Regions from separate parts of the Nocardia sp. N2S4-5 genome, predicted to be linked through region 1. Evidence: riboswitches for the same ligand, from Rfam matches in the RefSeq annotation. Region 1 holds a riboswitch; each other region holds the start of a gene.

Region 1 (10,362 bases):
CGGTGAGGAGTACCGATATGAACTGGTTGGTTCTGGGTCTGGCAGGCCTGATCGAGATCGCCTGGTCGCAGAGCATCAAGCCGACGCAGGGCTTCACGAAGCCGCTACCGACGCTGCTGTGCTTCCTGCTCGCGGCGGCCGCGGTCTATCTGCTGTCGGTGGCGATGCAGTCGCTACCGGTCGGGACCGCGTACGCGGTGTTCACGGGGATCGGTGCGGTCGGCGCCATCGGGCTGGGGATCGCTGTGCAGAAAGATCCACTGAGCGTCGGCCGGGCGCTGGCGCTGGCCTTGATCATCGGCGGCATCGTGTTGGCGAGGCTCACGAATCCGGAGTAGATGTCGCGCGACCCCGGAAGGGGTACGGCGAGCGGGGTGAGGCGGGTAGGTTCGGCGGGACGGCACTCCACTCACGTGAAAGGACAGTGATGCCAACACGTACCGCGCGTACCGCTTGGACCGGAGGTTTGCAGGATGGCTCCGGACAGGTCGAGCTGGCGAGTTCCGGCGTCGGCAAGTTCGACGTGTCGTTCCCGAAGCGGACGGCCGACGCCGCCGACGGCACCACCAGCCCGGAGGAGCTGATCGCGGCCGCGCACTCGTCGTGCTACGCCATGGCGCTGTCGGGTCAGATCGGCAATGCCGGTGGGACCGTGCAGAGTCTGGACGTCAACGCCGATGTCACGCTGGGGCCGGATCCGGCGGGCGGGTTCCACATCAGCGGCATCAAGCTGACCGTGCGCGGCAAGGTCAGCGGGCTCGACGCCGCCGGCTTCCAGGCCGCGGCCGAGGGCGCCAAGGTCGGTTGCCCGATCAGCAAGGCGCTCGCCGGTGTCGGCACCATCGAGCTGGACGCCGCGTTGGAGTCCTGAGTTCGGCGGGGCGGTGCCGCTGCGGCACCGCCCCCTCAGGCGGCGACCGGCTGCTTGCGGCCCGCGAATTCGGTCAAAGTCGCGAAGGCCAGGCCCAGGGCCACCCACAGGGTGGCCGTGACCGCCAGCGACGACACTCGGAACTGCCACAGCAGGGTGGCGGGGAAGTCGTCCTTCACCTCGTTCACGCCCGGCAGCGCGACGTAGCCGATCGCCGTCACGACCGAGAAGGCCGCCACGGCCGCGACGACCCGGAGCGTGCTCAGCTGATTCGACAGCAGTCGATGCGCGAAGACCGCGGCGCCCACCGCAGCCAGCCCGAGCAGCACCGCCGCCACCCACAGCAGCGTGCGATCGTTGATGGTGTCGGGCTCGCCCACCGCGGGCGGGTTGGCGGGGTACTTGAAGAACGGCACCGCGCTGATCGCGAGCCAGCCGCACAATGCCAGCGCCACAGCCAGTTTCGGCCCGGACAGGCCGGTGTGCCGGCGAGCCGCATTGGCGACGGCCGCGAAGATCGCGCCCAGCGCCAGCCCACTCAATCCGAGCGCGAGGAACTCGCCGAACTTCTGTCCGCCCCGGCTGACCAGCGGCTCCTCGGCGTCGCCGTGCGAATGCCCGGCGTCCGAATGCCCCGCCTCCTCGATCGCGATGGCCGACTCGACCTTCGGCTCGCCGATCACGAATCCGACAGTGCCCGCCAGCAGTCCGGCGATCAGTCCGGCCAGCAGGCCGCGCAGCAGCAGAGTCTTGAGGGAACCCGTCAGTGGCACGGGACGCCCAGTAGGTGCCGCCCGTCGTGCATCAGCTCGTGCAGATACATCCCGCTCCGGGAGATCGCGCCCTGATCGAAGCCGACCAGGTACAGCGTGAGCAGTGCCATCAGGACGACGCCTACCGTCACGAGCACGGCGGCGAGGGAATCGGTTGCGCGGCTGGGAGTGTGCGCAATGGCCATGGTGGTCCTCCTTCGGGGATGTTCGCGTCCCCGCGAGCGGGTCGAGTTCGACGGTGCCGGTGTCTGGCTGCCCGGCGGATGCCGGTTCACAGTGGCGCGACCGCCCCGGAATCACACCGGGTTACCGCGTCACCGTCGCTCTTGTCTCATGAACTGTGACACCCTTTGTGACGTGCCGTCAACTGCGCGACCGGCAACGGGCCACCGCCGCCGACTGTGGATCGGCGTCGCCGCGGTGTTCGTCGCCGTGCTGGTGGTGGCCGCGATCGTGGTCGTGGTCCGGTCGGGGCCCGAGACGCCGCGGGCTTTTCCCTGTCCCGGTGACAGCGTGTCGGCGGCGGCGGACTGGGCGCCGTCGTCGCGGTCGTTCACCGCCGGTTACGAGGGCCATCCCTTCGTCGGCAACGGGTATCTCGGTCTGCGGGTGCCGCCGGCGGGCACCGGCTATGTGGAAACCGGCGAGATCACCGGATATCCGATGTACACGCCGCGTTACGACGGCGCCTTCGCGGCCGGGCTCTACGCTCGCGACCCCGCGGTCGCCGCGGGCCTGGAAGTCGCTGCGGCGCTGCCGAACTGGTCGACACTGCGGGTCGGCGTCGGCGACGAGACCTTCTCGCCCGCGACACCGCCGGCGCAGGTATCGAATTTCCGGCAGACCCAATATCTGCGCTGCGGGCTGGTACGCACCGAACTGACCTGGACGACGCCGGACGGCCGCGCCACCGAGCTGGTGTACGACGTGCTCACCGACCGCACCGATCAGCACGCGGCGGCCGTGCACCTGACCTTGACACCGCACTGGAGCGGCCACGCGGTGATCACCGACCTCATCGACTACGCGGGCGCTCGCCGTCTCGACCGGACCGCCACGACGGCGCGGCCACCGCTGGTGAATACCGAATTCCGCACCAGGACAACGAATGTGGCGGGTGCGGTGGCATCGGTGCTCGACGTCGGTGCGGCGTCGGCGCAGCCGCGGGATTCCGGTCAGCAGGCGACGGTGCCGATGACGTCCGGGCAGCGGTACGAGATCACCAAGTTCGTCGGTGTCGACACCGCGCTCACCGCCGCGGACCCGGCCGGGTCCGCGAGCGCGGCGGCGCAGCGTGGCGCGACGCGGGGCTGGGCGGAAGTGCTTGCGGCGCAATCGAAAGCGTGGCGGCAGCTGTGGGAGTCCGATATCGAGGTGCCCGATCGGCCGGACGTGCAACTGTGGGCGCGGGGCGCGCTCTACGCACTCTATTCGGGCACGAATTCCCGGCAGGACAACAGCATTTCACCCACCGGACTGAGCAGCGACAACTACGGCGGCCTGATCTTCTGGGATGCCGACATCTGGATGTACCCGGGTCTGCTGCAGTTGCGCCCCGAACTGGCGCGCTCGGTCGTCGAGTATCGATACAAGACCCTGCCCGCCGCTCGCGAGAATGCGCGCCGCCTCGGCTATCCCGGCGCCTTCTATCCGTGGACCAGTGCGAGCACCGGCGATCTGTGGAACGAATGTCACAGCTGGTCGCCACCGCACTGCGTCACCCAGATTCATCTCCAAGGCGACGTCGCGCTGGCCGCATGGCAGTATTACCTGGCCACGAAGGACCTCGACTACCTGCGCGAACGCATCTGGCCGATCATGTCGAGCCTCGCCGAATTCTGGGCCGGGCGGGTGTCCGCGAACCCCGACGGCAGCTATTCGATTCGCACTGTGGCAGGGCCGGACGAATACAGCAACGGTGTCGACGACGGCGTGTACACCAACGGCGTGGCCGCGGTGACGCTGCGGAACGCGGCCACCGCGGCGGCCCTCGTCGGCGCGCCCGCGCCCCCGGAATGGACGGCCGTCGCCGACCGCCTGCGCATGCCCTTCGACCCGCGCGAAGGCATTTTCGTGCAGTACGACGGCTATCGCGGGGCACGGCTCAAACAGGCCGACACGGTGTTGCTGCAATATCCGCTGGAATGGCCGATGCCGCCGGAGGTGGCCGCCCGGACCCTCGACTACTACGCCGAGCGCACCGACCCGGACGGGCCCGCCATGACCGACTCGGTGCATCAGATCGACGCCGCCGCGAACGGCGAACCGGGCTGCGCGGTCGGCACCTACCTGGACCGCTCGGCGCGACCGTTCGCCCGCGCGCCGTTCGGGCAGTTCGCCGAGGCGCGCGGCGAGAAGGCCGGAGCCGCCGACCCGCTGGCGGGCTCGCCCGCCTTCGACTTCACCACTCTCGCAGGCGGTTTCGTGCAGGAGTTCACCAACGGACTGGTGGGGCTGCGCCTGCGGGAGGATCGGGTGCGGCTCGCTCCGTTGCTGCCGCCGCAACTCTCCGACGGTGTGGTGGTGCGCGGACTGCACTGGCAGGGAAGGGTTTTCGACGTCTCGGTGGGTCCGGAGCACAGCACCGTCACAGTGACATCGGGGCCGTCCCTGCCGGTGGAGACGGAAAGCGGTGTGCGGCAAGTCGATCCGGGCAAGTCCCTGCAACTCCGCACGCGCCGACCGGACCGGTCGCCCACGGTGGATGCCGCCGACTGCAAGACCGTCCTCGCGTCCAGCGAGCAGCCCGGCGCCTACGCGGAGGCAGCGGTGGACGGCAATTCGGCCACCAGCTGGCTCCCCGCCACCGCCGCCGCCGACCTGACCGTGGATCTCGGGCAGGTCGACGCGGTAGCGAAGGTGGCGACCGAATGGAGCGGCCCGCCACCGGCCTCGTACGACATCGCCGTCTCCCGCGACAATCGGACGTGGGTCACGGTGCCGCGGGCAGCCGACGGCGCGCTGACGACACCGTCATACGCGCGCTACGTGCGTGTCCATATCGATGGCGCCGATACGGGCGCGGAGGCCGGAATCCGGGAGTTGAACGTCGTCACCCAGCCGGAGTGACCGCCGCCTAGGACTTCGCCGGAACGTCGATCACGACCTCGAACTCCAGCAGCGACGCCCCGGTCGACACCGGCTTGCGGGACGGGTCGCCGGCGTGCGCCTCCTTGGCCGGGCCGTCCCGCCACGCCGCGAACGACTCCTCGGAATCCCATTGCGTGACAACGAAATACCGGTTGTCCCCGGCCACCGGCCGCAGCAACTGGAAGCCCAGGAAGCCGGGCGAGTTGTCGACGGCGTGCGCGCGGTGCGCGAACCGCTTCTCCAGTTCGGGTCCCGCGCCCTCGGGCACCTCGATCGCATTGATCTTCACAACAGCCATGCGCACCAGGCTAGCGCCGTGGGCGAAACCGGGTCGGCGCGGACGTATTGTCGAGCCGATGCTGTACGACGAGGGTGGCACGGGAGTGCCGATTCTGCTGCTGCACGGACTGATGGGCAGCGCCCGCACTTGGCGCGGCCACGTGGGCTGGCTGCGGGAGTTCGGCCATGTCTACACCTTCGACGCCGCGGGTCACGGTCGTCCCGCACCGGCCGAACTCACCACCGAGGCCTTCGTCGCCGATCTGGCGGCGGCCACCGCGGTGATCACCGAACCCATGGTGGTGATCGGGCATTCGATGGGCGGGCTGCACGGCTGGGTGTTCGCGGCCGCGTATCCGGAGCGGGTGCGGGGCCTGGTGGTGGAGGACATCGCACCGGATTTCCGCGGTCGTACGGCTCGCGACTGGGCGGCCATGATCGAGGCCTGGCCGCAGCCGTTCCCCGACGACGCCGCCGTGCTGGACTACTTCGGCCCGGTCGCGGGCCGCTATTTCCTGAACTCGTTCGAGCGCGGACCGGACGGCTACCGGCTGCACGGCAGGGTCGCCACCTTCCGCGACATCTCCGAGGAGTGGGGCGGCCGCGACTTCTGGGGCCGGTGGCGGGCGGTGCGGGCGCCCGCGCTGCTGCTCGAGGGCGAGCACACGATCACCCCGCCCGGCCAGATGCGCGAGATGGCCGAGGTCCACCCGAACGCCCGGCACGTGCTGATCCGCGACGCCGGCCACCTCGTTCACGACGACCAGCCGGAGCGCTACCGAGCCGAGGTCGAGCGGTTCCTGCGCACCGTCCAGGGCCTTGACAACCTGCGAAAACAGGTCTGACGTCAACCGCCTTCAGTCTGGCCGGAGTTGCGTCGTATGCTCGTCGCAGCCCCCGAACGAAGGTGACCACCACGATGATCGACTTCTCGATACCCGCCGACCTGGCCGCCGAGCGCGACCGGACGCGCCAGTTCGTCATCGACAAGATCGTTCCCTACGAGCGTGATCCGCGGCTGACCGCGCACGGCCCGAACGACGATCTCCGGCAGGAACTGGTCGAGCTGGCGCGGGCCGAGAAGCTGCTGACCGTGCAGGCGCCGGTCGAAATGGGCGGTCGCGGGCTGTCGCACATCGAGCAGGCCGTCATCTACGAGGCCGCCGGGTGGTCCACGCTCGGCCCGGTCGCGATGAACTGCGCCGCGCCCGACGAGGGCAACATGTTCCTGCTGTCCAGGATCGCGAACGCCGAGCAGACCGACCGCTACCTCATGCCGGTCGTCAACGGCCATCAGCGTTCGGTGTTCGCGATGACCGAGCCGGGCGGCGCCGGATCCGACCCCAACCAGCTGTCCACCACCGCCACCTTCGACGGCGAGAACTTCACCGTCAACGGCCGTAAATGGCTGATCACCGGGGCGGACGGGGCCAAGACCTGGATCATCATGGCGCGGCTGGAGGCCAACGGGCACCTGCCCGAGGGACCCACGCTGTTCCTCGCCGAGGGCGGTACCCCGGGCATCGTCATCGAACGCACCATGAACACCATGGACCGCAACTACGTCGGCGGGCACGGCGTGGTGCGCTTCGAGAACCTCGTGCTGCCCAAGGAATCCGTGCTCGGCGAGACCGGCCAGGCACTGCGGTACGCGCAGCTCCGTCTCGCCCCCGCCCGGCTCACCCACTGCATGCGCTGGCTCGGCGCCGCCGAACGCGCGCAGCATATCGCCGTGGAGCACGCCAAGACCCGCACCGCCTTCGGACGACCCATCGGCGAACACGAGGGCGTGTCGTTCATGTTGGCGGACAACGAGATCGCGCTACACCAGTGCCGCCTGACCATCTGGCACGCGTGCTGGCTGATGGATCAGGGGCACAAGGCCCGGCACGAGAGTTCGATCGCCAAGTCGTACGTATCCGAGGAGCTGTTCAAGGTCGCCGACCGCTGTGTGCAGGTGCTCGGCGGGATCGGGATCAGTGACGAGACCGTGGTCGAGATGATCTTCCGGGACATGCGGGCGTTCCGTTTGTACGACGGGCCCACCGAGGTGCACAAGTGGGCGATCGGGCGCCAGGTATTGCGGTAATCGGCCTCCGCGCCGAAACCTTGGGGAGGGTTGCACCGGAGCGGGGGGTTGTGGTCTGGTGGTCTGCGGCAATTCACCCGTTACCGGTGTGCTGGGGTTCCGTGGGTTTACGCGGGCGCGGTGCGGCGGGAACAGAACTAGGATCTTCTCGCATGAGTTCGGAACTGCACGTCGATGTCTCGTCCGGGATCGCCGTGCTCACGCTCAATCGTCCCGCCCAGCAGAACGCCTTTACTCCGACCATGGCCGCCGAACTCGGTGCGGCGCTGCGGCGCTGTGACACCGAGGACGCCATCCGCGCGGTGATCATCACCGGTACCCCGCCCGCCTTCTGTGCGGGGGCCGATCTGTCCCACCGGGTCGGCGACGTCACCGGGACCATCGACCCGCCGCCCTGGCGGGTCCGCAAACCGGTGATCGCGGCCGTGAACGGGCATGCGGTGGGGATCGGGCTGGAACTCGCGCTGCAATGCGATCTGCGCTATATGGCCCGCGACGCGGTGTACGGGCTCAACCAGGTGCGCCGCGCCGTCGTCGCCGACGGTTACGCGCACTGGACGCTGCCGCGGCTGGTCGGCATGGCCAACGCCGCGGACATCATGCTCACCGGCCGCACCTTCGACGGCGACGAGGCGAAGGCGATGGGGCTGGCCAACATCTCCCTGTCCGCGGGGGAGGTGCTGCCGACCGCTCTCGCCGTCGCGCACGACATCGTCAGCGGTTCCGCTCCGCTGCCGGTGGCGCTGTCCAAACGGCTGCTGTGGGAGAGCCTCGGGATGAGCGCCGAGGCCGTCGGCAAGCTCGAGACGGACCTCAATACCTATGTGGCGCAGAGCGTCGACGCGGGGGAGGGCATGGCGGCGCTGCACGATCGGCGGCAGCCGAAATGGTCCGGGAGCGTCAGTACCGAATGGCCCGCGTGGGGAGTACCGATCGAACCGGGGCGTGCCGGGCTCGACTGACAGGCGGATTCGGTACCGGCCGAAGCCTTTTCGTGGTCAGGCGTTGCCGCCGATGAGGACCAGGAAGAACAGGATTCCCATCAGGGCCATCAGGACCGTGCCGACCACGCCGAGAACGTAGCCGACCAGGACCTGGGTCCGCCCGCCGAAGCCGCCCTCGGACGCCTCGATCTGATCGAGCGCCCGCTTGCCCATCACCCAGGCCACCGGACCCAGTGCGCCGCAACAGAAAACGCTCAGCGCACCGAGCAGCAACACCGTCGTCGCTTGCGGATGCTCCACCGCTTGCGTCGGGGGCTGCTGCTCGTGCCAGTAGTACGGGGGCTCGTTCATGGCCACCGGACAAGTCTAGGTGGCCGCGGGCGATGAGGTGGGGCCGACGCGCTGGATTGGTGGCCGTGGCGGTTGCCGGAGGGGTCAGGAGCGGCGTTGGCGGGCAATGTCGGCCAGGACCACTCCGGCCGCCACCGAGGCGTTCAGGGACTCGACAGGACCTGCCATGGGGATGCTCAGGATGTTGTCGCAGGTTTCCCGGACCAGGCGGGAGAGGCCCTTGCCCTCCGAGCCGACCACGACGATTGTCGGTGTGCTGCCGTCGAATTCGTCGAGGGGAGTGTCCCCTTCGGCGTCCAGGCCGACCACCTGCAGGCCCGCCTTGGCGTAATCCTTCAGGGTCCGAGTGAGATTCGTGGCGCGGGCGACCGGCAACCGAGCCGCGGCGCCGGCGCTGGTGCGCCATGCCACCGCGGTGACGCTGGCGCTGCGGCGCTGCGGGATCACCACGCCGTGGCCGCCGAAGGCCGCGACCGAGCGGATCACGGCGCCCAGGTTCCGTGGGTCGGAGATGTTGTCCAGCGCCACCAGCAGGGCGGGTTCCGGTGCGGTGCGGGCGGATTCGAGCAGATCCTCCGGGTGCGCGTAACGGTACGGCGGTACCTGCAGCGCCAGACCCTGGTGCAAGCCGTTGCTGCTCAGGCGGTCCAGATCGGTGCGCGGCACCTCCAGGATGGAAATCCCGGAGTCGGCGGCATGTTTCACCGCCTCGGTGAGCCGCTCGTCGTTCTCGGTGCCGACCGCCACGTACAGCGCGGTCGCGGGCACGCCCGCCCGCAGGCACTCGACCACGGGGTTGCGGCCCAGCACCAACTCCGGGCCGTCGTCGCCCTTGCGGGTGCTCGGCCGCCCGGTGGGACGGTTCTTGGCCTGCGCGGCCTTGGCCGCTGCCGCCGCGCGCTTGGCCGCGGGGTGGTACTTGCGCATGTGGGCGGGCGGCGTCGCGCCCTTGCCCTCCAGCCCGCGGCGGCGCTGACCGCCGGAGCCGACGGTCTGGCCCTTCTTGCTGCCGCCCTTGCGGATTGCCCCTCGCCGTTGCGAATTGCCCGCCATCACTCAGCCTTCCGTGTCATGGTCGCGTCTCACCGGTCAGTGACCACTCGGGGCCCTCCGGTGTGTCGGTGACCTCGACGCCGGCCGAATTGAGCCGGTCGCGTACCGCGTCGGCGGTCGCCCAGTCCTTGTCCGCGCGGGCCTGCTGACGCCGGTCCAGTTCCGCGCGCACCAGCACGTCGAGGGCGTCCAGGGCGGTCGAGGAGTCCGTCGGCGCCGCCCAGTGCGGATCCAGCGGATCCACCCCGAGAATGCCGAGCATGGCCCGCACCTGACCGGCCAGCTCCCGAGCGGTGTCGACGGCGCCGGACTCCAGGGCCTTGTTGCCCTCGTGCACGACGCGGTGAATCTCCGCCAGCGCCTTGGGGATTCCGAGATTGTCGTCCAGCGCCTCGGCGAACGCGTCGGTCCATTTGCCCACCGGGATCTCGCCCGCGCGCTCCACCGTGCGCTGCACGAACGCCTCGAGCCGCTGGTAGGTCTGGGCGGCGTCGCGCAGTGCCTGGTCGGAGTATTCCAGCATCGAGCTGTAGTGCGCGCTGCCCAGGTAGAACCGGAGTTCCACGGCCCGAACCTGTTTGAGCACATTCGGCACCGACAGCGTGTTGCCCAGCGACTTCGACATCTTCTCGCCGCCGAGCGTCACCCAGCCGTTGTGCAGCCAGTACCGGGCGAAACCGTCACCCGCGGCCCGGGATTGGGCGATCTCGTTCTCGTGATGCGGGAAGACCAGATCCATACCGCCGCAATGGATGTCGAACTCCGCGCCGAGATAGAACTCCGCCATCGCCGAGCATTCCAGGTGCCAGCCGGGCCGCCCGGGGCCCCACGGGGACGGCCAGGTGGGTTCGCCGGGCTTGGCGGCCTTCCACAGCGTGAAGTCTCGCGGGTCGCGCTTGCCCTCGCCGGCGC
Region 2 (10,362 bases), 1.7 Mb from region 1:
CGGGCGCATCTGATCGACGTTGTTCAGCGCGTCGAAGATGCGGAAGATGTCGATACCGGTCGCGGTCGCCTCGGAAACGAAAGCGCGCGTGACCTTCTCCGGATACGGCGTGTACCCGACGGTGTTGCGGCCCCGCAGCAGCATCTGCAGGTTGATGTTCGGGATCGCCTCGCGCAGGGCGGCCAGCCGCTCCCACGGGTCCTCGTGCAGGAACCGCAGCGCCACATCGTAAGTCGCGCCACCCCAGCACTCGATCGACAGCAGCTCCGGAGTCATCCGGGCGACGTGCCCGGCGACCTGCAACAGGCCGTTGGTGCGCACCCGCGTCGCCAGCAGCGACTGATGCGCGTCGCGGAAGGTGGTGTCGGTGACCCCGACCGCCTTCTGCTCACGCAGCCACCGCGCGAAACCCTCCGGCCCCAGCGCCAGCAACCGCTGACGCGAACCGTCCGGCGGCGGCACGGTCGTATCGATCGACGGCAGCTTGTCGTGCGGATACACCGTGGTCGGGCGCTCACCGTGCGGCTTGTTGACGGTGATGTCGGCCAGATACGTGAGGATCTTGGTGCCGCGGTCGGCGGAACCGCGCTGCGTCAGCAGGTGCGGCCGCTCATCGATGAACGAGGTGGTGACCCGTCCGGCCCGGAAGTCCGGGTCGTCCAGCACCGCCTGCAGGAACGGGATATTGGTCGAGACACCGCGGATGCGGAACTCCGCGAGCGCGCGCCGCGCCCGCGCCACCGCCTGGCCGAAGTCCCGCCCGCGACAGGTCAGCTTCACCAGCATCGAGTCGAAATAGGCGCCGACCTCCGCGCCCAGGTTGGCGCCGCCGTCGAGGCGAATGCCGCCGCCCCCGGGACTGCGGTAGGCGGTGATGCGCCCGGTGTCGGGCCGGAACCCGTTGGCCGAGTCCTCGGTGGTGATCCGGCACTGCATGGCGGCCCCGCGAATACTGATCGCGTCCTGGCTCAGGCCCAGGTCGGCCAGCGATTCCCCGGTCGCGATCCGTAGCTGCGCGCCCACCAGATCGACATCGGTGATCTCCTCGGTCACCGTGTGCTCGACCTGGATGCGCGGGTTCATCTCGATGAAGACGTGATTGCCGCGCTCGTCGAGCAGGAATTCCACCGTGCCCGCGCAGCTGTAACCGATCTGCCGCGCGAACGCCACCGCGTCGGCGCAGATGCGTTCGCGCAGAGCGGGATCCAGGTTCGGGGCGGGCGCCAGTTCGATCACCTTCTGATGCCGCCGCTGCAGCGAACAGTCCCGCTCGAACAGGTGGATGACGTTGCCGTGCTGGTCGGCGAGGATCTGCACCTCGATGTGGCGGGGATTGACCACCGCCTGCTCGAGGAACATCGTCGCGTCGCCGAAGGCCGATTCGGCCTCCCGCATCGCGGCCTCCACGGCCTCGCGCAACTGCGCCCGATCGGCCACCCGGCGCATGCCGCGCCCGCCACCGCCGGCGACGGCCTTGACGAACACCGGGAACTGCACCGTCTCCGCGGCCGCCAGCAATTCGTCCACGTCGGCCGAGGGCGCGCTCGAGTTCAGCACCGGCAGGCCCGCGGCCTTGGCGGCGGCGATCGCACGCGCTTTGTTACCGGTCAGTTCCAAAACTTCGGCGGAGGGGCCGATGAACGTGATGTTCTCCCGCGCGCAGGCCGCGGCCAGGTCCGGATTCTCCGAGAGAAAGCCGTAACCGGGATATACGGCGTCTGCCCCGGCGGTCTTGGCCGCCTTGATGATCTCCTCGATCGACAGGTAGGCCCGCACCGGATGGCCGGGCTCCCCGATCTGGTACGACTCGTCGGCCTTGAGCCGATGCACCGAATTGCGGTCCTCGTAGGGGAACACCGCGACGGTGCCGATGCCGAGTTCGTAGGCGGCGCGGAACGCCCGAATGGCGATTTCCCCGCGGTTGGCGACCAGCACTTTGGAGAACATCCGATTAAGGTACCTGGCCGGTCGGCGACTCCGGACGGCGAATACACTTTCGCAGCCAACCTCACATCGAAACCGTACCGATCTGCGAATTTGCGTAATCCGCCGGTAACCCGCCGACCGCGGGACAGCACGCGGGAATATTCGTTTTCGGCCGTGGCTTATGCTCGTTGTGCAGCTGGTTCGCTGCGCCGACGAGTTGGAGCCCCGAGCGTCGGACAGCAGCGTCGAAACCGGTCCGTACGGATCGGCCAGAGGGAACCCGGTGGGAATCCGGGACTGTCCCGCAGCGGTATGCAGGAACGACCGCCGTCAACAGCACTGGATGCGCGCATCCGGGAAGCGACGGCCAGTAGGACCGCCCCGACGGGCCTTGCCTGCGAGTCCGAAGACCTGCCGGCTGTGTCGGATACGCCGTATCCGGCGGCCACCGCCTCGTGGAACAGGGCGGGCGGACACCACTACGCACGCCGGATCTGCCGGTGCGAGAAGCGTTTTCGGGCTCCGTCCTCCCCTATGGCGGTGACCTGTGGCTTCCAGCACTGGAGAGAGACCGTGACTTTTCACAACCCTTTCACCGCAACGGTTCTCGGCATTCCGCGGATCGGGCCGCGGCGCGAGCTGAAACGCGCGACCGAGAGCTACTGGGCCGGCCGTATCAGCGCGGCCGAACTGCAGGCCGTCGGCCGTGACCTGCGCACCCGTCAACTGGCCGGATTGGCCGCGGCCGGACTGGATTCCGTTCCGGTCGGCACCTTCTCCTTCTACGATCAGATGCTCGACACCGCGGCCATGTTCGGCGCGCTGCCACCGCGCGTGGCCGATATCGCCGATCCGCTGGACCGCTATTTCGCGGCCGCCCGCGGCACGGAGACGGTGGAACCGCTGGAGATGACCAAGTGGTTCGACACCAACTACCACTACCTGGTCCCCGAAATCGGCCCCGGGACCACGTTCGCGCTGCAACCGGACAAGCTCCTGAGTGAGCTGCGCGAGGCCCGGGAACTGGGCGTTCCGGCCCGCCCGGTCGTGATCGGTCCCCTGACCTTCTTGAAGCTGGCGAAGGGCATCGACGGGACAGCACCGCTGGACCGGCTGAACGATCTGCTCCCGCACTACCGCGAACTGCTGCGGCTGCTGGCCGCCGAGGGCGCGCAATGGGTGCAAATCGACGAACCGGTGCTGGTCACCGATCTCACCGCCCCCGAACTGGCACTGCTGCGGCGCACGTATGCCGAGCTGGCGGGCGTGCCACAGCGCCCGGCGATCCTGGTCGCGACCTATTTCGGGCGTCCGGGTGCGGCGCTGCCCGCGCTGGCGGACATGGGCGTAGAGGGCATCGCGCTCGACTTCGTCGCGGGCGCCACCGTGGACGACGTGGCCGCAGTTCCCGCGCTGGCAGGCAAGCTGGTGGTGGCGGGCGTGGTCGACGGACGCAATGTCTGGCGCACCGATCTCGACCAGGCACTGTCGACATTGGGCACGCTGCTGGGCAGTTCGGGTGCGCTGGCGGTCTCGACCTCCAGTTCGCTACTGCACGTGCCGTATTCGCTGGACGACGAAACCGGGACCGACCCGGCGCTGCGATCGTGGCTGGCGTTCGGCGCGGAGAAGGTCGCCGAGGTGCGGCTGCTCGCGACGGCGGTGCACCGAGGCACCGAGGCCATCGCGGACGAACTCACCACGGCCCGTGCGGCATCGGCGAGCCGCGCCACCGATCCGCGTTTGCGCAATGACGCCGTCCGGGCCCGGCTGGCGACCCTCGGCCCCGAAGCCATCCGCCGCTCCCCCGCAGCGGAACGCCTTGCGCTGCAACGAGAACGGCTGCGGTTGCCGTTGCTGCCCACCACCACGATCGGCTCCTATCCGCAGACCTCCGCGATCCGGCAGGCCCGCGCGGCGCTGCGCAAGGGCGAGATCACGGCCGCGCAGTACGACGAGCGGATGCGCGCCGAGATCGCGGACGTCGTTGCGCTGCAAGAGAAGCTGGGCATCGACGTGCTGGTGCACGGCGAGCCCGAGCGCAACGACATGGTGCAGTACTTCGCCGAACAGCTGGACGGGTTCTTCGCCACGGCCAACGGCTGGGTGCAGTCCTACGGCACCCGCTGTGTGCGGCCGCCGATCCTGTACGGCGACGTCGCCCGGCCCGCGCCGATGACCGTGCAGTGGATCGAATACGCCCAGTCGCTGACCGACAAGCCGGTCAAGGGCATGCTGACGGGGCCGGTGACGATCCTGGCCTGGTCGTTCGTGCGCGACGACCAGCCGCTGGCCGACACCGCCCGGCAGGTGGCGCTGGCCATCCGGGACGAGACGGTCGATCTGCAGTCGGCCGGTATCCGCATCGTGCAGGTCGACGAGCCGGCGCTGCGGGAACTGCTGCCACTGCGCGCCGACGCCAAGCGGCGGTACCTGGACTGGGCGGTGGCGGCGTTCCGGCTGGCGACCAGCGGCGTCTCGGACGCTACCCAGATCCACACGCACCTGTGCTATTCGGAGTTCGGTGAGATCATCGGGGCGATCGCGGATCTGGACGCCGACGTCACCTCGATCGAGGCGGCGCGCTCCCGGATGGAGGTACTCGACGATCTGAACGCGGCGGGCTTCCACCTGGGTGTCGGGCCGGGCGTCTACGACATCCACTCGCCGCGAGTGCCGAGCGTCGAGGAGATCACCGCCTCCCTGCGCGGGGCGTTGAAAGCTGTTCCGGCCGAACGTCTCTGGGTCAATCCGGACTGCGGGCTGAAAACCCGCGGTCCGGCCGAGGTGGAGGCGTCGCTGCGGAACATGGTCGCCGCCGCGCACACCGTGCGCTGAAATCGGTGACCCCGGCCGTCGAGGACGGCCGGGGTCACGATCAGCCCGAGGACTACGCGACGCCCATAGTTCGTTGCGGCACACCGACATACGCCGACAGCGGGCGGATCAGGGCGTTGGATTGGGACTGCTCGATGATGTGCGCGGTCCAGCCGGTGATGCGGCTCATCACGAAAATGGGTGTGAACATGTCGATGTCGAAGCCCATCAGGTAGTAGGCGGGACCGGCCGGGAAGTCCAGGTTCGGTTCGATGCCGGTCGCCTCCGCCATCGCGGCCGCCAGTTCGGTGTACATCCGCAGCCACTCGTGGCCGCCGGTCACCTCGGCGATCTCCGCCAGGGCGGCCACCATGGTGGGCACCCGCGAGTCGCCGTTCTTGTAGACCCGGTGCCCGAAACCCATCACCTTCTCCTTGCGGGACAGCTTGTCCCGCAACCACTCCCGCGCCAGCTCGGGCCGCCCGATCTCCAGCATCGCGTGCATAACGGCCTCGTTGGCGCCGCCGTGCAGCGGCCCCTTCAAGGTTCCGATGGCCGCGGTGACGGCGCTGTACATGTCCGATTCAGTGGAGGTGACGACGCGAGCGGCGAAGGTGGAGGCGTTGAAGCTGTGCTCGGCGTACAGGATCAGCGATGTCTCGAACGCTCGCACGATGCGCGGGTCCAGCTGCCATTGCGCCGCGGAGTCGCCGAAGCACATGGCGAGAAAGTTCTCGGCGAACCCGCGCCGCTCGTCGGGGGCGATCGGGTCGAGCCCGCGGCGACGGCGCATATCGGCCGCGATCACCGTCGGCAGCACCGCGGTCATCCGCAAAGCCTTGGCCAGCAGCGCATCCGGGCTCTTGCCGCTGTCCTCGAGCGGGTCCTCCGCCCCGAGGTAGCTCACGACCGTGCGCACCACATCCATCGGGTGGCAGGTCTCGGGCAATTTGTCGATCAGCCCCAGTAGCGAGCGATCCAGGGGCCGCAGTGCGCGTTCGCGGTGGCACAGCGCCGGCAACTGGTCCGCGTCGGGCAGTTCGCCGTGCCACAGCAGGTAGGCGACCTCCTCGAAACCGCAGTGCGCGGCCAGATCCTGCACCGGATAGCCCCGGTAGGTCAGGGAGTTGGTCTCGGGCACGACCTTCGAGATGGCGGTCGTGTCGACCACCACTCCGGCCAAGCCCTTCTTGATCTCGGTCATCAGGTTACTCGCTCACGGTGAAATCGAATATGCCGGAATCGAACTCGTTGTAGCGCTGGTAGTCGAGCAACTCGTACAGCCGCGCTCGGTGTTGCATGCGATCCAACAGCCCGGATTGGGTTCCGCTGTCGGCGATCTCGCGTAGTCCCCGCTCCACGGCGAACATGGCCAGGCGCAGTGTGGTGACCGGATAGATGACGGCGTTGTAGCCGAGGTCCTCCAGCGTCCGCGCCGGCAGCAGTTCGGATTTGCCGAACTCGGTCATGTTGGCAAGCAGCGGAATATTCACGGCTGCACGGAACTTGGCGAATTCCGCGGCGTCGGCCAGCGCCTCGGTGAAGATCAGGTCGGCTCCGGCATCCGCGTAAGCCTTGGCCCGGTCGATCGCCGCGGGCAGGCCCTCGATGCCGCGTGCGTCGGTGCGGGCGCAGATCACGAAGTCCGGATCGCGGCGGGCGGAGACGGCGGCCCGGATCCGCCGCACCATGTCGGCGGCCGGAACCACCGCCTTGCCATCGAGATGCCCGCACCGCTTCGGATTGACCTGGTCCTCGATATGGCACCCGGACAGGCCCGCGTCCTCCAGCAACGTGATGGTGCGAGCGGCATTCATCGGTTCCCCGAACCCGGTGTCGGCATCGATCAACGTCGGCAGATCGGTGACCCGCGCGATCTCCCGCCCCCGCGCAGTCACCTCACTCAGCGTCGTCAGCCCGATATCGGGCAGCGCGAGTTCGGCCGAAACCACCGCCCCGGACACATACACACCCTCGAACCCGACCTCCTGAATCACCTTGGCCACCAAGGGATTGAATGCCCCCGGCAACCGCTGAATCCGCCCACTACCCAGCCCATCCCGCAGCGCCCGCCGCTTTTCCCCCGCCGACCTCTCCGCCGCCATCAACCCACTCACGCCCTCCACCGCCCCTCGGTACGAACCGCCCCCACTAGGCTCGATTCATGACCGAGCCGCTGCGCTATCGCCTGATCACCGGACCCGATGATGTCGCCTTCTGTGAGCGGATCAGCAAGTTGCTCGAGGAGGGGTATCGGCTGCACGGTTCGCCGGCGGTTACCTACAACGGCACCGGGGTGATCGCGGCGCAGGCCGTCGTGTGGGATCCGCGCTGACATCACAAGATTCCCTTTCCGGTAGCCGGTGCGGTGGCGAGCACCTCGGGTGACACGGTGAATGTGAGCTGGTCCAGGTCGCCCGGCCGCAACCGCGGAGTGTGTTGCGCCGCGGCCAGGAAGCGGTCCTGTTCGGCGGGCTCGAGCACGCCCTCGGTGAGCGTGCGGAATTTGGCGATGTACTGCTCTCGGCCGAACGGGCGCGCGCCCAGCGGATGCGCGTCCGCCACGGCCAGTTCGTCCACGATCGTCTCGCCGCTGACCAGGGTCACCTCGGCACGCGCGCCGAAGGCCTGGTCCGCCGGGTCGGCCGAGTGGTACCGGCGCGTCCACTCCGGATCCTCGACGGTGCGGATCTTGTGCCACAGCGCCACGGTGTCGGGCCGCCGCGCCCTTTCCGGGCCGTACGAGCGCTCGTGATGCCACGTCCCGTCCTGCAATGCGACGGCGAAAATGTAAGGCACGGAATGGTCCAGCGTCTCGCGGCTGGCATTCGGGTCGTACTTCTGCGGATCCCCCGACCCGCTACCGATCACCACATGGGTGTGGTGGCTGGTATGCAACACGATCGAGGCGACCTGGTCCAGATCACCGATGCGCGACCGCATCCGCCGCGCCAGATCGATCGGAGCCTGGCTCTGGTACTCGGCGGAATGCTCCTTGGTATAGCTGTCCAGGATCGCGCGCTTCGGCTCGCCCGGAACAGGTAGCGGCACAGCGTATTCCGCGTCTCGCCCGCCCAGCAGCCGGGCGATCACGCCGTCCTCGCCCTCCCAGATCGGGGCGGGCGCGCCCTCGCCGCGCATGGCGCGGTCCACCGCCTCCACGGCCATCTTCCCGGCGAACGCGGGCGCGAACGCTTTCCAGCTGGAGATCTCGCCCTTGCGCGACTGCCTGGTCGCGGTGGTGGTGTGCAGCGCCTGGCCGACGGCCTGATACATGGTCTCGGTGTCGAGGCCTAGCAGCGTCCCGATGCCCGCGGCCGCCGACGGACCCAGATGGGCCACATGGTCGATCTTGTACTCGTGCAGGCACATTCCGCGCACCAGGTCGATCTGGATCTCGTAACCGGTGGCCAGGCCGCGGATCAGCTCGGAGCCACTGCGCCCGGCGTGCTGCGCGACCGCCAGGATCGGCGGAATGTTGTCGCCGGGATGCGAGTACTCGGCGGCCAGGAAGGTGTCATGAAAGTCCAACTCCCGCACCGCGACTCCATTGGCCCACGCCGCCCACTCCGGGGAGAACCGCTGCGTGGCAGGCAAACCGAACACGGTAGCGCCGGGCCGGTGCGGGTGCGCCTCGGCCTGACGCCGGGCGGTCGTGGGCGGGCGGCGGACCAGCGCCGCGGCAGCCACCCCGGCGTTGTCGATGATCCGGTTGACGATCATCTCGGCAACCTCGTCCGGCACCGCGACCGGGTCCGCGGCGACCTCCGCGATCCGCGTCGCCAGATGCTCCGCCCGGGGGAAGTCATCGGCCGCGGCGTGGGCACGTACGATATGAGGCTTCATACTTCGCACGCTACGCAGCACGGCGTGAGTGCAAAACACCTTGCAACAGCAGATTTTTGTCGGCGAGTACTGCCAATATTGCAATGTTTGCGAAGCCAGTGGGTAGCATCGGCGGCGTGCGCAAGATGTATGCGGGTGCCCGACTACGGCGGTTGCGCGAGGAACGGCGGATGACGCAGGCGGCGCTGGCCAAGTCGCTGGAGCTGTCCCCCAGCTATCTCAACCAGCTCGAGCGTGATCAGCGGCCGCTCACCATTCCGGTACTGCTGAAACTCAATTCGACGTTCGATCTGGACGTCCAGTTCTTCGCCGCCGACTCGGACGCCCGGCTGGTGTCGGACCTGCACGAGGTGCTGGTGGAGGCCGCCGGCGGCACGGCGCCGCCCGCCGCCGAGGTCGAGGATCTCGCCACTCGACTACCCGAGGTCGCCAAGACCATCGTCGCGATGCACCGCCGCCTACGTGCGGCCACCGACCAGTTGGACCTGCTGTCCTCCAAGGTCGCCACGCCGACCGGTGCGCCCGGCGTGCCGATGCCGTACGAGGATGTCCGCGACTTCTTCTACGACCACCACAACCACATCGCCCAGCTCGATCTGGCCGCCGAGCGGCTGTTCGACGAGTGCGGGCTGTCGATCGGATCGCTGGACCGACAGCTCGCCCGGGTCGCCGAGGAGCGGGCGGGGGTGACGGTGCTGGTCCGCGGCGACGGCGCCGACCCGGCCATTCCGAAGCGCCATTTCGACATCGAGACCCGGACCCTCACCCTGGCGCGGCGGCTTCGTCCCGGGCAGCGGGCGTTCCAGATCGCGACCACGCTCGCGTTCCTGCTGTACGGGCCGCTCATCGACGAGGTGCTCAGCGATACGCCGTCGCTCACCGGCGAGTCCCGGTCGCTGGCGCGGGTGGGGCTGGCGAACTACTTCGCCGGTGCGCTGGTGCTGCCGTACGGGAAGTTCCTGCGCTCGGCGGAGGAATTGCACTACGACATCGATCTGCTCGGGCTGCGCTTCGAGGTCGGTTTCGAGACGGTGTGCCATCGCCTTTCGACGTTGCAGCGGCAAGGCCAGCGCGGGGTGCCGTTCTTCTTCGTGCGCACCGACCGTGCCGGGAATATCTCGAAACGCCAGTCCGCCACCGCATTTCACTTCTCCCGGGTCGGCGGGAGCTGCCCACTGTGGGTGGTGCACGAGGCGTTCGCGCATCCCGGGCGCATCCTCACCCAGGTCGCCTCGATGCCCGACGGACGCCGATATCTCTGGATCGCCCGAACCGCCCACTCCACTCCGCGCGGGTTCGGCACTGCCGCAAAGGAATTCGCGATCGGGCTGGGGTGTGACATCGAATACGCCGACAAGCTGGTGTATTCCAAGGGCTTGCAGCTCGATGATCCCTCCGCCGCGATTCCCATCGGTGCGGGGTGCAAGGTGTGCGAGCGATCTACTTGCGCCCAGCGGGCATTCCCCCAGATCGGCCGCCCCTTGGCAGTCACCGAGACTACGTCGATCGATCTCCCCTACCCCCGGGCGGTTCAGTGACCAGGCAGCGATAACCCCCGTTACGCCGATCGGCCCGGATCGCCGATACCAATGCGGCGGAAAACCCACCGAAGATTCCGATTCCGGCCAGCAAGATTCCCACGCCGACAATGACGGTAGCGAGCACAGGAGTGCCGAAGCCGAAGTACACAGCCAGCGGGCTCGACAATATCGCGCCGATGATGCCCCCGATCAGCGCCGCGACGAGGACGGGTCGGTCTTTCATGAGTCCGAC
Region 3 (10,362 bases), 3.2 Mb from region 1:
GAAGATGTGTCTGCAGTACTGGCGGGCGCGCGGGCGACCGGGCAAGCGGCGGCTGTTCACCTGGCGCGGCGGCTATCACGGCGACACGTTCACGCCGATGAGCGTGTGCGACCCCGACGGCGGCATGCACTCGCTGTGGACCGACGTGCTCACCGAGCAGATCTTCGCGCCCGTGCCGCCGAAAGACTATGTGCCCGAATATGTCCGGGAGCTGGAGCGGCTGTTCGCGGCGCACGCCGACGAGACGGCCGCGGTGATCGTGGAGCCGATCGTGCAGGGCGCGGGCGGCATGCGTTTTCACCATCCGGGATATCTGAACGACCTGCGGCGGCTGTGCGACGAGTACGGCGTGCTACTCGTCTTCGACGAGATCGCCACCGGATTCGGCCGCACCGGAACACTTTTCGCCGCCGACCGGGCGGACGTGCGGCCCGACGTGCTGTGTGTCGGCAAGGCCATCACCGGCGGCTATCTCACGCTGGCCGCGGCGCTGTGCACCACCGAGATCGCGGAGACCGTCAGCGCTGCGCACGGCGGGCTGATGCACGGCCCGACCTTCATGGCCAATCCGCTCGCCTGCGCGGTCGCGGTCGCCTCGATCGAACTGCTGCTCTCCCGGGACTGGCAGGGCGAGGTGGCCGGAATCGAAGCGGGCCTCGAGGCGGGACTTGCTGCGGCACAACAAGTCCCGGGCATCGTGGAGACGCGCGTCCTGGGCGCCATCGGCGTCGTGGAGCTCGACCACCCCGTCGACATGCGCAAGGCCACCCACGCCGCCGTCGAATCCGGGGTCTGGCTCCGCCCCTTCCGAAACCTCATCTACACCATGCCGCCGTTCATCAGCACGCCCGACGACGTGGCCGCGATCGCGGCCGCCGTGGTAGCCGCGGCCGCCTCTTGCTCCTGAACGGTGTTCAAGTATGCTGCTGGGCTGTGAGTGTGGATCCGTTGGGCTGGATTGATGTGCGGGCCGGGGAGCGGGTGCGGGCCGGGCTGCGGCGGGAGCTGCGGGCTCGGGCGCCACGGACCGGGCTGATCGATCTGGCGTCGAACGACTATCTCGGGTTGTCGCGGCATCCCGAGGTGATCGAGGGCGCGGTCGAGGCGGTGCGGACCTGGGGGACTGGGTCCACCGGATCGCGGCTGGTCACGGGCACGACCGTGGCGCACGAGCAGCTCGAGGACGAGTTGGCCGAATTCACCGGGGCGGAGTCGGGGCTGGTGTTCGCCTCCGGATACGCCGCCAATCTCGGGGTGGTGACGGCGCTGGCCGGCCGCGGCGCACTGGTGGTGTCGGACGCGGGGAGTCACGCCTCGCTGGTCGATGCCTGCCGGCTCTCGCGGGCCCGGGTGGAAATCGCGCCGCACCGCGACGTGCTCGCCGTGGATCGGCTGCTGTCCGCGCGCACCGAGGAGCGGGCGGTGGTGCTGACCGACTCGGTGTTCAGCGCCGACGGGGATCTGGCGCCGCTGCGTGAGCTGCACCGCGTGGTCCGCGCGAACGGCGCGGTGCTGATCGTCGACGAGGCGCACGGGATCGGCGTGCGCGGCGACGGCGGCCGCGGGCTGGTGCACGAGGTCGGCCTGGCGGGGCAGCCGGACCTGATCGTCACCGCGACCCTGTCGAAAGCCCTTGCCGCCCAAGGCGGTGTGGTGCTGGCCGCCGAACGGGTCCGCGCGCACCTGATCAATGCGGCCCGCACCTTCATCTTCGATACCGGGCTCGCTCCCGCGGCGGTCGGGGCGGCCCGGGCGGCGCTGCGCGTGCTGCGCCGCGACCCGGCGATGGCGGGCCGGGTGCTGGAACGCGCCACCGCCATCGCGCGCATGTCCGGTGCGCCGCAGCCGGATTCGGCGGTGGTGTCGGTGGTGCTCGGCGAGGCGCAGCTCGCCTACGACGCCGCACAGGCGTGCCGGGCTCGCGGTCTGAGCGTGGGTTGCTTCCGGCCGCCGTCGGTCCCGGCGGGCACCTCGCGGCTGCGGCTCACCGCCCGCGCCGATCTGGACGACGCCGAAATGGATTTCATCGCAACGACTCTCGCCGCCGTGCTGGCCGACGCGCGGGGACCGTTGCCGGTATGAGCGGGAGGTAAGACGGCTGTGGGTGTGTTGATCGTGACCGGGACCTCCACGGAGGTCGGCAAGACGGTGGTGACCGCGGCATCGGCCGCCGCCGCGCGGGCCGCCGGACGGTCGGTCGCCGTGTGCAAACCGGCGCAGACTGGCGTGCGGCCGGGCGAGTTCGGCGACCTGTCCGACATCGAGCGGCTGGCCGGGGTCGATCGCACGCTCGAGCTGGCTCGCTACCCCGACCCGCTGGCCCCCGACACCGCCGCCCGGCGCGCGGGACAGCCGTTGCTGACGCTCGAGGACACCGTCGCCGCTGTCGACTCGCTGTCGGACGCGGACCTGACGCTGGTGGAGGGTGCGGGCGGCGTGCTCGTCCGGCTCGGCGAATTCACCCTCCTCGACCTCGCCCAGAAGCTCGCGGCGCCCGTGCTGGTGGTGGCCGCGGCCGGGCTGGGAACCCTCAACCACAGCGAACTGACCACCCGCGCGCTGGCCGCGGCGGGCGTCCCCTGCGCGGGCCTGGTGATCGGATCCTGGCCCGGCACACCGGATCTCGCCGCCGACTGCAATCGCACGGACCTCCCGGAGGTAACCGGCCAGCGCCTGGTCGGCGCTATCCCCGAGGGCGCCGGGCGCTGGCCCGCACAGCGTTTCGCCGCCGCCGCACCGACCTGGTTCCAGGCGGAGTGGCGCGCACGCTATCTGTACTGACCCCGGACCTCTCCGCATCCGAAGACGAAGCGGCCGCGCGTTCGATGCCTGACCCGGACGGGACACGATAGCCGCCGGGCGGAGAGTGTGGAACGGGCCACCGCCCCGGCCGCTGCCGATGATCATGCGGCCGGGACCGTCCTACAGTGGATGGAGATGCTTCTGGAGGACCGGCACCCGACCACCGTCGCGGACTACGACGATGCGCGGCGGCGCGCCCGGCTGGCCGAAACCGGTGTGGGGCACGGCTGGGTGCGGTTGCGGCGCACTCGCAAGGCGCTCCTGCGGCTGGCCTTGGCGCCGATCTTGCTGCTGGTGGTGTTCGCTCAGTACCTCGCCGTCGACATCGCGCCGGAGCGGGCCCGGCTGGCGCGCACCGAGCCCGCGGTGCTGCCGGTCGCCGCCCCCGCCCCCGATGCCCGCAACACCGCGGTGTTCGACCTGGTCGGTCTCGGCGCGCTGGACGCCACCCCCACGGCTCGCGCGCTGCCGTCGCTGAACCGGATGGGCTCGGTGTGGGCCGTGCGCTACGACAACACCGGTATCGACACCAAGGTGATCAGCGATCTGATCATCCGGGTCACCGAGGCCGCGCGGATCGACAATGTGGTGCTGGTCGGTCACAGCATGGGCGGCGTGATCGCGCTCGAGATCGGCAAGCACATCCACACCGGCTCCACCAAGAATCTGGCCGCCGTGGTCTTGGACTGCACGCCGATGGACCTCAACGCGGTGCGGCCGGAGAGCCGCAATCAGGGCGAGGATCTGCTGCGCTGGACCGGCTGGCTGCCGGGAATCCGGGAGAGCCGCAGCCTGCGCCTGTTCGCCGAAACCTACGCGCGCCGTGACCGTTTCCTCGACCGCGACACGACCCCGCCGGGCATCCGCGGTGACCGGCTGTGGTCGACGGTGGGGGAGGTGCTGCGCCAGAAGATCGGCAACCGCGACGCGGCCAGCAACGGGCTGATCGAATCCCAATTCCGCGCGATCGTGGCGGGCGGTGCGGTCGACGATCTGCGTGCCCTGGTCAAACCGGTGAACGGCAAGTCGCGCCCGGCGGTGGTCTTTCTGCGCCCGAACAATCCGGAGCGGGATCCGATCGTCGATGTCGAATACACCCATCGGGTGCTGATCCAGCAGGTCGGCGGCGTGAACGGGACGCTGCTGACGGTGCTCGCGCACGGCACGGGGCACGCGAATCCCGTGCAGCAGCCGGGGGAATACAACAAGGTCATCGCGCAGCAGGTGGTGCCGTTCGTGCGGCTGGTGCGCAATCAAGAGCTGGTCATGGCGCGGTGATCGAGGTTCAGCGCACCGCGTCATCGCTGCGCGGCCGGATCCCGGAGGGCGGCAACAGCTTCCACGCCTCCAGCTGAGCCCGGACCTGCTCGGCGGCGTCGATATTGAGTGGTCCGCTGGTCCACATGGCGTACGGCAGGTTGAAGAACCGCTGCTCGGTCACCGCGCGCAGCCGGTTGATGCCGGGCTTGGCCCGTAGCAGCTCCACCTTCTGGGCGAACGTCTGCGGCGGATAGTCGACGAACACCAGGGCGTCGGGATCCGCGGCGGCCAGTCGCTCCCACGACACCCGGGTCCACGAGTCGCCCACGTCCTCGAGGACATTGTGGGCGCCCGCGGCATCCAGGATCGCTTGCGGCCCACCGAATCTGCCGCTGGAGAAGACGGTGTCGCTCGCGCTGTCGAAGACGAAGACCTGCGGTCGCCGACCGGCCTGCGGCGCCCGGCGCAGGGCGTCGAGGCGGGCGTCCAGGTCGGCGATCAGGCGGGTGGCCTGTTCGGTGCGGCCGGTGATCGCGCCGAGGTTGTCGAGGTCGGTGCGCAGCGCGGTCCACGGGTCGACGATGCCGCGCGTCTGCTCGCCGTCGCGCTGCCGGCAGCTCTCGGTGAGTACGTAGGCGGCGATTCCGTTCTTGCGCAAAGAATCCGGTGTGAGGTCCTTGGCCTCGGTGTAGCCGTAGTTCCATCCGGCGACCATCACGTCGGGGCGCTGCGCGAGCACGGTCTCGCGGGACGGCGACTCGGGGGACACCACGCGCAGGCGATCGACCGCGTCGCCGTAGTGGCGGCGCAGGGTCGCGGTGTCGTCGGCTTGCAGGCTGGACACCGCGGTCACGGCGTCCTGTGCGCCGAGGGCCAGCGCCATCGAGATCATGTTGCTGTCGTTGACGAACATCCGCTCGGCGGGTGCGGGGAAAGACACGTCCCGCTCGCAGTTGCGCAGCGTGAGATTGCCGTCGACGGCGGGTGCGGCGCCGCACGCGACCGCGGTGAGAGCCGTTGCCAGAGTGGCGAATATGGAAGCCGAGCGTCTCATCGTCGTCCTTCGATCGTGTCGAGCAGCAGGTGGGATTCCCCGGTGTCCGGATGGCGGACGCGCGCGGCGCGCACCCCGAACACCGTGGCGAGAACGTCCGGGGTGAGCGCGGTCTCGGGTGGTGTCAGCGCACCCGCGCGACCCTTGTCCAGCACCAGGACGCGGTCGCAGAAGCGGTCGGCGAGATCCAGATCGTGCAGGGTGAGCACCACGGTCCGGTCCAGTGCGCGAGCCAGTGTCAGCAGCGCCAGCCGGTGGGTGACGTCGAGGTGGTTCGTCGGTTCGTCGAGCAGTAGCAGGGGAGTGTCCTGCGCGAGAGCCCGGGCCAGCAGCACCCGCTGCCGTTCACCGCCGGACATCCGATGTACGGGCCGATCGGCGAACCCTTCGAGATCTACTGCGCGCAAGGCACTCTCGACGGCCGCGCGCTCCCGTGGGCCGCCCGGCCCCCAAGGTGGCAGATACGGGGTGAGTCCCAGCGCCACCACCTCACCCGCGCGCAGATCGTCGGGCGGCTGCTCGTCCTGCGCGACCAGCGCGATCGCCCGTGCCCGCCGTCGCGCCGAAAGACCTTGCAGATCAAGGCGTTCCACGAACACCTGCCCCTGCTGCGGCCGAAGCAACCCGGCCAGCGTGCGCAACAGCGTGGTCTTCCCGCTACCGTTCGGCCCGACGACCCCGATGATCTCCCCGGCCTCCACCGCGAACGACACCTCAGCGAGTACGGTCCGCCGCCCAGGCCCACACGTCAGTCCCCGAACCTCCAGCACAGAACCGCAGGCCGGGCAGGGTGCTGTCTGTTCTTCTGCCGGAGTCGACAAGGACGCACCGTTCCTATGCCGCAGCCGCTTCACGACGCACCGAATCGGTAGCGGCGGCGGCCCATCAAGAGGAGAAAGACCGGTGCGCCGATCAAGCCGGTGAGGACGCCGACCGGGATTTCCGTGGGCCGCACCAGAATCCGGGCGGCGGCATCCGCGACCACGAGGAACAGCGCGCCGCACAGCGCACTCACCGGCAGCAGCGCGCGATGCGGCGAGCCGACCAGCAGTCGGGCCGCGTGCGGCACCACCAGTCCGACGAAACCGATCCCGCCCGAGACCGCCACCAGGACACCCACCAGCACGGCCAGCCCGGCGAACAACGCGATCCGCAAGGCACGCACCGGTACTCCGACCGACGCGGCGGTGTCGGCGCCCACGTTCAGCGCGTCGAGCCAGCCCGCGGCCGCCGCCAGTGTCACTGCCGCGACTCCGACCACGCAGGCGGGCAACGCGATTCGCGTCCAATCCGCCCCCGCGAGACTCCCGAGCAGCCAGAACAGCACGGCCTGGGCGGCCGCCGGGTCGGCGCTGCGGAAGATCAGATAGCTGCTCAGCGCCGCGAACGCCGACCCCAGCACGGTCCCGGTCAGCACCAGCCGCAGCGGCGTGAGCCCGCCCTGCGCGACCGCGATCAGAAAGACCATGGCCGCCGCGGCGAACGCGCCGAGCAGCGCGCCGCCCGACAGCGCCCACACCCCGGCCCCGGCGAAGAACCCGGAGGTGATCACCGCCGCCGCGCCCACTCCCGCCCCGGAGGACACGCCGAGCAGATAGGGGTCGGCCAGCGGATTGCGCACGAGCGTCTGCATGGCCGCCCCCGCCAGCGCCAGGCCCGCGCCGACCACGGCCGCCAGCAGGGTACGCGGCACCCGTAACTGCCAGATGATCGTGTCGAGGCCGGGATCCGCGAACGCGGCCCCGGTCACCCGCGCCCGCAGCACCTCGAAAACGGTTGCGGGCGGCACGGTTTCGGCCCCGCATCCGGTCGCCGCCACCATGGCGCACCCCAGCGCCACCGCGACGACGGGGATGACCACCGCTGTCCGCGCGCGGCTCATCGCCGATACTCCATGGGCACCTCGCGACCTCAGAGCTGTACCCCGGCGAGGGAGGTCTGACTTCCGTGACGGGCCCGAGCCCGCCGCGGTCACAGTGGCGCGACCGTTCCGGATTTCCACCGGATTCCCGCACCCGCCGGGAATGACGAAGAGGACTCTACCGTCCGGTTTGTCCGGTCAGCGCACCCGGTCGCCCAGCAGATGCCGCACCCCGCCCACGAACAGCTGCAACCCGAAGTCGAAACGGTCGGTCGCGCTGGTGTTCTCGTAGAGCGGCGAGGACTCCTCCGGCAGCGCGCCCGCCGAATCCATCTGCATCCGCGACTGCTCGTCGACGGTCTCGCCGAGTACGTAGTACAACAGCGTGTAGGCGGCCAGGTCGGCCTCCTCGCGGCCCATGCCGCCGCGGATCAGCGCGCCCGCCACCCGTTCCCGGCCCTTGCTGGTGGTCAGGCGCGAGGCGTAGGTGGCCGACACCAGCTCCGCGCCGTCGCGGTAGGCGAGCAGGCACGAGCGCATCCGGTGCGCCAGCTCGCCCACCTGCGCGGACCACTCGTCGGCGGCGACCGGCTCGTCCAGCGGCGCCAGAATGCGGTCGGCGACCGCGCCGAGCAGCGCCTGCTTGTTGGGGAAGTGCCAATACAGCGCGCCGGGCTGGACGTGCAGCGAGGTCGCCAGCCGGCGCATCGTGAGATCGGCCAGGCCGAATTGATCGAGGATGGCGATGGCCCCGTCGACGACGTCCGTGCGGTGCAGTTGCACTTGGCGACAACCCTTTCGTGCTTTGACTCGATCCCCACGCTACCCTAGCCTGAACACCGTTCAAGTTGCACGGCCGCAGCCCGGCCGGACGAAGGGATTCGTGCGCATGACCCAGGCACCCGTCAGGACCGACACCGACATTCTGGCGATCGCCCGCGAGCAGGTGCTCGACCGCGGCGTCGGCCTCGACCAGCAGCAGACCGCCGAGGTGCTGCGCCTCGCCGACGACCGGCTGGAGGAACTGCTGGAGCTGGCGCACGAGGTCCGCATGAAGTGGTGCGGCCCGGAGGTGGAGGTCGAGGGCATCATCTCGCTCAAGACCGGCGGCTGCCCCGAGGACTGCCACTTCTGTTCGCAGTCCGGGCTGTTCCAGTCCCCGGTCCGCGCCGCCTGGCTGGACATCCCCTCACTGGTGGAGGCCGCCAAGCAGACCGCCAAGACCGGAGCCACCGAATTCTGCATCGTCGCGGCCGTGCGCGGCCCGGACGAGCGGCTGATGGCGCAGGTCGCCGCCGGTGTGGAGGCCATCCGCAACGAGGTCGACATCCAGGTCGCCTGCTCGCTGGGCATGCTCACCCAGGACCAGGTCGACCAGCTCGCCGCCATGGGCGTGCACCGCTACAACCACAACCTCGAGACCGCCCGGTCGCACTTCCCGAACGTGGTCACCACGCACAGCTGGGAGGAGCGCTGGGACACCCTGCGCATGGTCCGCGAGGCGGGCATGGAGGTGTGCAGCGGCGGCATCCTCGGCATGGGCGAGACCATCGAGCAGCGCGCCGAATTCGCTTCGCAGCTGGCCGAATTGGAGCCCGACGAGGTGCCGCTGAACTTCCTCAACCCGCGCCCGGGCACCCCCTTCGGCGATCTCGAGGTGCTGCCCGCGGCCGAGGCCCTGAAGTCCGTCGCCGCGTTCCGGCTCGCGCTGCCCCGCACCATGCTGCGCTTCGCCGGCGGCCGCGAGATCACCCTCGGCGACCTCGGCGCGAAGCAGGGCATCCTCGGTGGCATCAACGCCGTCATCGTCGGCAACTACCTGACCACGCTGGGCCGCCCGGCCGAGCAGGACCTGGATCTGCTGGGCGAGCTGAAGATGCCCATCAAGGCACTCAACGAAACCCTCTGAGCGGCAACCGTCCACCCGCCGGGACGGCACCGCTACCCGGCGGGCGGGACCCGGTCGGGTATTGTCGGCAGCCCAGGAGCTGCACTTTTCGAGGTGGTCGTGGACATCATGGAAGAGCGCTACAACCCCTTCACGGGTAAGCGGGTGGTACCGAACCTGGCCGACGCGGTCCCGGCCGCGGCCGTCTTGGGCCTGGAGCCGCCGCGTTTCTGCGAGCAGTGCGGGCGGCGCATGATCGTTCAGGTGAGCCCCGACGGCTGGTGGGCGAAATGCTCGCGCCACGGGGTGATCGATTCCAAGAGCCTGGACCATCGTTGATGGCCCACCAGAGCGCCGCCGTGCCGTCCGGCGCGGGCCGCGGCGAGGTGCGCGCCGTGCTGTGCGTGGTGGCCGCCGTGCTGGTGGTCAGCGCGCTCGGCGGGGTGGTCTGGGCGTTGCTGGCGCCCCCGGAGAAGGTGATCGTCGTGGAGCCGGGCCGGGGCGCGGCACTGACCGGCGAGAGCGCGCACCGGTTCGACGCGGTGGCGATCTTCGTGTGCGTCGGTGTCATCGCCGGGTTGCTCACGGCCGCCGCCGCGTGGCGGGTGCGCCGGATCCGGGGTCCGCTGCTGCAGGGCGGGCTGTTGTTCGGTTCGCTGGCCGGCGCCTGGCTGATGGCCTGGGTGGGGGAGCGGGTCGCCGAGTGGCGGTATCCGCATGTGTCGAATCCGCCGGTGCGGACGATCATCGAACTGCCCCCGCTGATTTCACCGTCGGAGTTCACCGGATGGACGCAGCTGGTGGTGCAGCCGCTGGTGGCCGCGCTCGTGGTGCTCGTGCTGTCGGCGTTGAGCACCTCCGAGGACCTGGGCGCCGGGCCCGTCGTCGGCAAGGCCGAGTCCCACGGCGCCCGCGCGTACGCCTCGGAAATCAGCTACGGCCCCTACGGAACACCGACCGCGCAGCCGGGCCCGTTCGAGGGCGCCGATTCCGGTTCGCCACGTTGACGCCGGGCCGAAGCCGAAGCGTTGCCGAAGATTTCCCCGCCCGCCGTAAGCTGAAGTCCTTCCGGCCCTGAACGCGCCGGGTTCGCAGAGGAGGCGGCGGGTTGGGATTCACTGGTGGCGCACTCGTCGTCGAGGAGCTCGACGCCGAGTCCTGGTGCGTGCGCGAGCCCATCGAATATCGCGGCGACCGTGAGTCTTTCGTGGTCCCGGCCGGATTCCGGACCGATTTCGCCTCGGTGCCCCGCGCGCTGGTCTGGTTGATCCCGCGCTACGGCGCCTTCACCAAGGCCGCCATCCTGCACGACTATCTGTCCCGCGGCACCGAGGTGAGCCGCGCCGACGCCGACGGCCTGTTCCGCCGCGTGCTGCACGAACAGGGCGTCTCGGTGCCGCAGCGGTGGATGATGTGGGCCGCGGTGCGGCTGGGTTCCGGATTGCGCGGCGCCACCGTGGGCGATATCGCGAAGTTCCTGCTCGTCGCCGTCCCGGC

The links. Region 1 has a riboswitch for cobalamin ahead of ACFMRZ_RS20160 (CbtB domain-containing protein). Riboswitches for the same ligand answer to the same signal wherever they lie in the genome.
Region 2: another riboswitch for cobalamin. It lies ahead of metE (5-methyltetrahydropteroyltriglutamate--homocysteine S-methyltransferase); the one in region 1 lies ahead of ACFMRZ_RS20160 (CbtB domain-containing protein).
Region 3: another riboswitch for cobalamin. It lies ahead of ACFMRZ_RS34985 (FecCD family ABC transporter permease); the one in region 1 lies ahead of ACFMRZ_RS20160 (CbtB domain-containing protein).

Annotation. Positions count from the first base shown of each region.
Region 1 is NZ_JBIUPM010000001.1:4,407,761-4,418,122, reverse strand. It holds gene ACFMRZ_RS20175 (DMT family transporter) at 18-338, shown strand; gene ACFMRZ_RS20170 (OsmC family peroxiredoxin) at 428-871, shown strand; gene ACFMRZ_RS20165 (CbtA family protein) at 907-1,644, opposite strand; gene ACFMRZ_RS20160 (CbtB domain-containing protein) at 1,635-1,829, opposite strand; cobalamin riboswitch at 1,866-2,008, opposite strand; gene ACFMRZ_RS20155 (discoidin domain-containing protein) at 2,002-4,713, shown strand; gene ACFMRZ_RS20150 (antibiotic biosynthesis monooxygenase) at 4,721-5,032, opposite strand; gene ACFMRZ_RS20145 (alpha/beta fold hydrolase) at 5,091-5,858, shown strand; gene ACFMRZ_RS20140 (acyl-CoA dehydrogenase family protein) at 5,933-7,102, shown strand; gene ACFMRZ_RS20135 (enoyl-CoA hydratase/isomerase family protein) at 7,255-8,064, shown strand; gene ACFMRZ_RS20130 (DUF4190 domain-containing protein) at 8,101-8,397, opposite strand; gene rlmB (23S rRNA (guanosine(2251)-2'-O)-methyltransferase RlmB) at 8,482-9,450, opposite strand; gene cysS (cysteine--tRNA ligase) at 9,467-10,362, opposite strand, start outside.
Region 2 is NZ_JBIUPM010000001.1:2,752,785-2,763,146, forward strand. It holds gene ACFMRZ_RS12280 (pyruvate carboxylase) at 1-1,947, opposite strand, end outside; cobalamin riboswitch at 2,162-2,360, shown strand; gene metE (5-methyltetrahydropteroyltriglutamate--homocysteine S-methyltransferase) at 2,461-4,764, shown strand; gene ACFMRZ_RS12290 (bifunctional 2-methylcitrate synthase/citrate synthase) at 4,817-5,947, opposite strand; gene prpB (methylisocitrate lyase) at 5,952-6,860, opposite strand; gene ACFMRZ_RS12300 (DUF1737 domain-containing protein) at 6,908-7,078, shown strand; gene ACFMRZ_RS12305 (MmgE/PrpD family protein) at 7,081-8,589, opposite strand; gene ACFMRZ_RS12310 (short-chain fatty acyl-CoA regulator family protein) at 8,706-10,127, shown strand.
Region 3 is NZ_JBIUPM010000001.1:7,563,656-7,574,017, forward strand. It holds gene ACFMRZ_RS34955 (adenosylmethionine--8-amino-7-oxononanoate transaminase) at 1-907, shown strand, start outside; gene ACFMRZ_RS34960 (8-amino-7-oxononanoate synthase) at 934-2,082, shown strand; gene bioD (dethiobiotin synthase) at 2,101-2,781, shown strand; gene ACFMRZ_RS34970 (alpha/beta fold hydrolase) at 2,938-4,080, shown strand; gene ACFMRZ_RS34975 (ABC transporter substrate-binding protein) at 4,088-5,116, opposite strand; gene ACFMRZ_RS34980 (ABC transporter ATP-binding protein) at 5,113-5,829, opposite strand; gene ACFMRZ_RS34985 (FecCD family ABC transporter permease) at 5,967-6,998, opposite strand; adenosylcobalamin (AdoCbl) riboswitch at 7,003-7,153, opposite strand; gene ACFMRZ_RS34990 (TetR/AcrR family transcriptional regulator C-terminal domain-containing protein) at 7,176-7,760, opposite strand; gene bioB (biotin synthase BioB) at 7,867-8,886, shown strand; gene ACFMRZ_RS35000 (hypothetical protein) at 8,995-9,204, shown strand; gene ACFMRZ_RS35005 (DUF2567 domain-containing protein) at 9,204-9,872, shown strand; gene ACFMRZ_RS35010 (DUF1353 domain-containing protein) at 9,974-10,362, shown strand, end outside.